2 regions of the Caproicibacterium sp. NSD3 genome follow, and region 2 is predicted to be linked to the other one. Evidence: a T-box and tRNA genes for the amino acid it is inferred to sense, from the RefSeq annotation. Region 2 holds a T-box; the other holds one or more tRNA genes.

Region 1 (2,400 bases), 450 kb from region 2:
CGACCCCAGCAAGTGGTATGAGGACGTCGAACCTGCTTTCACAAGATGGGATAAACGCGTCGGAAATTATGACGATTACCTTCAGAAGATGGTGAATATCTATTCAGAAACAGTCCAAAACACGAGTTCCTTTCATATTTTGTATATTGCAAAAAGGGTGATTGAACAGAAAGGTGAGCGTGTCTACACCTACACCCGTGACCGGATTCGCTGGCATAGGGAACATGGTCACCGGGTTATTGCGATTTCCGGTTCACCGGTAGAACTGGTGCGTGAGATGTCGGAGAAATACGGCATGGACGACTATCGCGGCACGGTTTACAAGGTTGGTCCAGACGGACGATACAGCGGTGAAATCATTCCAATGTGGGATTCCGAAAGCAAGCAATGCGCCGTGCTCGAAATGGCAAAGCAGTACGGAATCGATCTTTCTGAAAGCTATGCTTATGGAGATACAAACGGCGACTTTGCCATGATGAAATTGGTGGGGCATCCCGTAGCGGTCAACCCGACCCGAGAATTGCTCGCTCATATCCAGAAAGATGATGCCCTTCGGAAGAAGATCGTTGTTATCGTGGAGCGCAAGGACGTAATTTACCGGCTGAATACGGAGACCCTTGACCTTGCCGATTGAAAAAGGCTAAAAGATTGCTTTTGACAAAAAGATCCCCCGGGAATCCAGTAATAAGGATTTCCGGGGGATCTATATAATCTGGTGGACGTTATAGGACTCGAACCTATGACCTTCCGCACGTCAAGCGGATGCTCTAGCCAGCTGAGCTAAACGTCCAAAAATTGAATGCTCGTCTATTATATATGATTCAGTCAGAAAATGCAAGGCCTATTTTAAGAAAATTAACGATTGCTTGTATTCTGACTCCAAATCCGGTATAATAGGAAAAAATCAAAACATTTCAGGAATTGGAGGAATCGACCGTGTCAATCGGATTAGTGCTGGAAGGTGGCGGAATGCGCGGCGCTTATACCAGCGGCGTTTTGGATGTCTTTTTGGACGAAGAAATTTTTTTCCCAAAGGTTTACGGCGTCTCAGCAGGAGCTTGTAATGCGCTGAGCTATCTTTCCCGACAAAAAGGGCGAAATCACCAAATCTTTTCGAAATATGCAACAGATGACCGATATGTGAGCGTAAAAAATCTGCAGCAAAAAGGGTCCCTTTTCGATTTTGATTTTCTTTTCGGTGAGCTTTCTCATGAGCTTATTCCGTTTGATTATCAGACTTTTTATCATTCGTCCATGCAGCTTTTTGTGGGTGCAACGGACTTGATGAGTGGAATGGAAGTTTATTATCCGAAAGAATCGTTGGATGAATCATTTACCGCAGTGAAAGCTTCTAGTTCATTGCCGTTTTTATCGCAGATTGTGAAATTGGATGGAAAGTTTTTACTCGATGGAGGAATCGCTGTTCCGATTCCATTGGAACGTTCTATCTTTGATGGAAATCAGTTTCATGTCGTTGTTTTAACGCGTGATTATTCTTATCGCAAAGATTTAAAACCGGATTTTTCCCCTGCAATGCTGCGTACAGTTTACGGACAGTATCCGGGAATGATTTCTGCAATGATGGTACGGGCAGAAACTTATAACAGCGAGCTGCAGTTAGTCCGCCGGCAGGAACAGGCCGGAAAAGTACTGGCAATTCGCCCGAGCCGTCCTATTGATATCAGTCGCTATGAAAAAGACCCTCAAAAATTGGAAAGCATCTATCAGCTTGGAGTGCAGGATGCTAAAAAGAAACTCCCTCAAATTTGGGATTTGATGAAATAATCAAATTGATTCAAAATCCGTTCTGCAAAAGATGCAGGGCGGATTTTTTATACAAGCTTTCTTTGCTTGACTTTTTTAATATTGGATGTTATGATATTAAATGCGAATAGTTTGCATTTAGGAGGCCCCATTTGAAACGATTACTAGCTTTTTTACTTTCTGCACTTCTGATTTTTACAATGACAGGGTGTGGACGAAGGGAAGAACATTCGGCAAAATTTCGAATTGTAGCGTCATTTTATCCGATCTATATTATGGCGTTAAACTTAACAGAGAATATTCCGGATGTTGTGGTCGATAATATGGCTGGCCAACAGACGGGGTGTCTGCATGACTATCAGTTGCAGTCTTCCGATATGCAAAATCTTTCCAGTGCAAATGTCTTTTTGATTAATGGAGACGGAATGGAAAGCTTTCTCCAAAAAATTGCGCAGCAGCTGCCGAATCTTGAAATCATTAACAGCAGCAAGGGGATTCAGACGATCCCCGGAGAAGGCGATGAAGAGGTCAATCCACATATTTGGGTAAGTATTTCAAATGCGATTTTACAGGTGGAAAACCTTTCACAGGGGCTGCAAAAGGCAGATCCGGAGCATGCAGCGCAGTATAGCCAAA
Region 2 (2,400 bases):
GGATAACGAACGAGAAGCGCAATTTCCAGCTTTTGCGCAGAGAGCCGTTTTGTCTGAAGGCTGGTGATTTCAATATGATGCCTTTCAAAAATTTCTGAAAATAAAATATGAATATCTTCATCGATCGAGACTTCAAGAACCAGTTTTTCAAAAATCGGTTCTTGAGAAACTTTTTTACAGTGAAGTAGAAATAGCTGAACGGCCACAATTAAAATAGAAGCGGCGATGCCTAAAAGATACATGCCGGCACCAAGTGCGCAGCCGACACCGACGGTTGCCCATAACCCGGAGGCAGTTGTAACGCCGGTAACATTTTCTTTTCGGACAAAAATGACACCGGCGCCGAGAAATCCGATGGCGGTGACAACACCCGCTGTAATTCTGGATGGATCAAGAGAAACTCCTTTTTCACCGATCAGGTCGAAAAATCCATATTTAGAAGTCAGAGTCATCAGCGCAGAAGCCATTGCCACAACGGCATGAGTGCGCATCCCGACTGTTTTAGTATGATTGGAGGATTGATCGTAACCAATTATGCAGCCGCATAAAGCTGCCAAAATTAAACGCAGTAGATATTCTCCCTGAATGATCCAGAAATTTTCCTCCATCGTGGTGGCCTCCTTTTATATTTTCCTATATTATAACATGGTTTGAGAAAATTTGTGCAAAGCAATCGAATCTTGACAGAGACCTGTTTTTCGCGTATAATACTTAATATTATTGAGGACAATATTAAATGATATACAAAAACAAAGATGGGGAAAAAGGCAAAAGATTTCCAATCTCAGAAAGTCGGCGGATGATGTGAGCCGATATTGTGCTTTTGCGAATCAGTCACCCCGGAGTTGTCTCGCTGAATCAACATTAAGCGAGACCGAATGGAAGACTTTCGCGTTAAGAAAGAGAGGGCTTTAAAAGCCGAATGCGGGTGGTACCGCGGATCTTTTATTACAGATTCGCCCCGGATACAGAAAAAACTGTATCCGGGGTTTTTATTTTTAAGGATTAATTTATAAAAAGTGGTTGGAGGAATAACCGATGAGCAGAGATATCGCAAAGTCTTATGATCCCGGAGAAGTGGAAGATCGAATCTACGACTTCTGGGAGAAGGGAAATTATTTTCATGCGGAACCTGATCCAAAGAAAGAGCCATATACGATTGTGATTCCGCCACCAAATATTACGGGGCAACTTCATATGGGGCATGCCATGGATGAGACGCTCCAAGATATTCTGATCCGTTGGCGTCGGATGCAGGGACGCTGTGCATTATGGCTCCCCGGAACGGACCATGCCTCTATTGCAACCGAAGCGAAAATTGTGGAAGCAATGCGCAAAGAGGGAATTACAAAAGAACAAATTGGACGAGAAGCGTTTTTAGAGCGTGCATGGGCTTGGAAGGAAAAGTTTGGCGGAAGAATTGTCGAACAGCTTCGTAAATTAGGCTCTTCCTGTGATTGGCAGCGCGAACGCTTTACACTGGACGAAGGCTGCAGTAAAGCAGTAAGAGAAGTCTTTGTGCGCCTTTATGAAAAAGGCTTGATCTATCGCGGAGAACGGATTATTAACTGGTGCCCGCACTGCAAGACTTCTATTTCTGATGCAGAGGTAGAGTTCAGCGAAAAAGAAGGGTCTTTCTGGCATGTTCGTTATCCGTTTAAAGACGGCAGCGGCTATCTGGAGTTTGCAACGACTCGTCCGGAAACAATGCTGGGAGATACGGCAGTAGCGGTGCATCCAGAAGACGATCGCTATCGTGATTTGGTTGGCAAGACGCTGATTTTGCCGCTTGTCGGCAGAGAGATTCCAGTGATTGCGGACGAATACGTTGAGCGGGATTTCGGAACCGGTGTTGTGAAAATTACACCTGCCCACGATCCGAACGACTTTGAAGTTGGTCTGCGGCATCATCTTCCGGTCATTAATATTATGAATGATGATGGTTCCATCAATGAAAACGGCGGCAAATACTGCGGAATGAGTGGGATGGAAGCTCGTAAGCAGATTGTCAAAGAACTTGACGAACAAGGATACCTCGTCAGCATTGAGCCGATCAAGCATAATGTGGGTACTTGTTATCGCTGCCATACTGTGATTGAACCGCGGGTGAGCAAGCAGTGGTTTGTGAAGATGGAACCTCTTGCAAAACCGGCCATTGAAGCGGTGCGCAGCCATGAAGTTCGTTTTATCCCGGAACGTATGGAAAAAGTTTATTATAATTGGATGGAAAACATCAAGGATTGGTGCATTTCTCGTCAGCTCTGGTGGGGACATCGGATTCCGGCATGGTATTGTGATGACTGCGGAGAAGTTACGGTAGCTCGTGAAGCGCCGAGTGTTTGTTCAAAATGCGGCAGTAAGCATCTGCATCAAGATGAGGATACGCTCGATACGTGGTTT

Evidence for each region. The T-box of region 2 lies ahead of ACVS9P_RS07720 (valine--tRNA ligase). A T-box ahead of a tRNA ligase gene usually reads a tRNA of that ligase, here a tRNA-Val.
Region 1: it encodes a tRNA-Val, which carries the amino acid that the T-box ahead of ACVS9P_RS07720 (valine--tRNA ligase) is inferred to sense. The anticodon was not compared.

What each region holds. Positions count from the first base shown of each region.
Region 1 is NZ_CM132119.1:2,033,976-2,036,375, reverse strand. It holds gene ACVS9P_RS10045 (HAD-IB family hydrolase) at 1-634, shown strand, start outside; tRNA gene ACVS9P_RS10040 (tRNA-Val) at 714-790, opposite strand; gene ACVS9P_RS10035 (patatin-like phospholipase family protein) at 937-1,785, shown strand; gene ACVS9P_RS10030 (metal ABC transporter substrate-binding protein) at 1,917-2,400, shown strand, end outside.
Region 2 is NZ_CM132119.1:1,587,200-1,589,599, reverse strand. It holds gene ACVS9P_RS07725 (MgtC/SapB family protein) at 1-608, opposite strand, end outside; T-box leader at 744-967, shown strand; gene ACVS9P_RS07720 (valine--tRNA ligase) at 1,039-2,400, shown strand, end outside.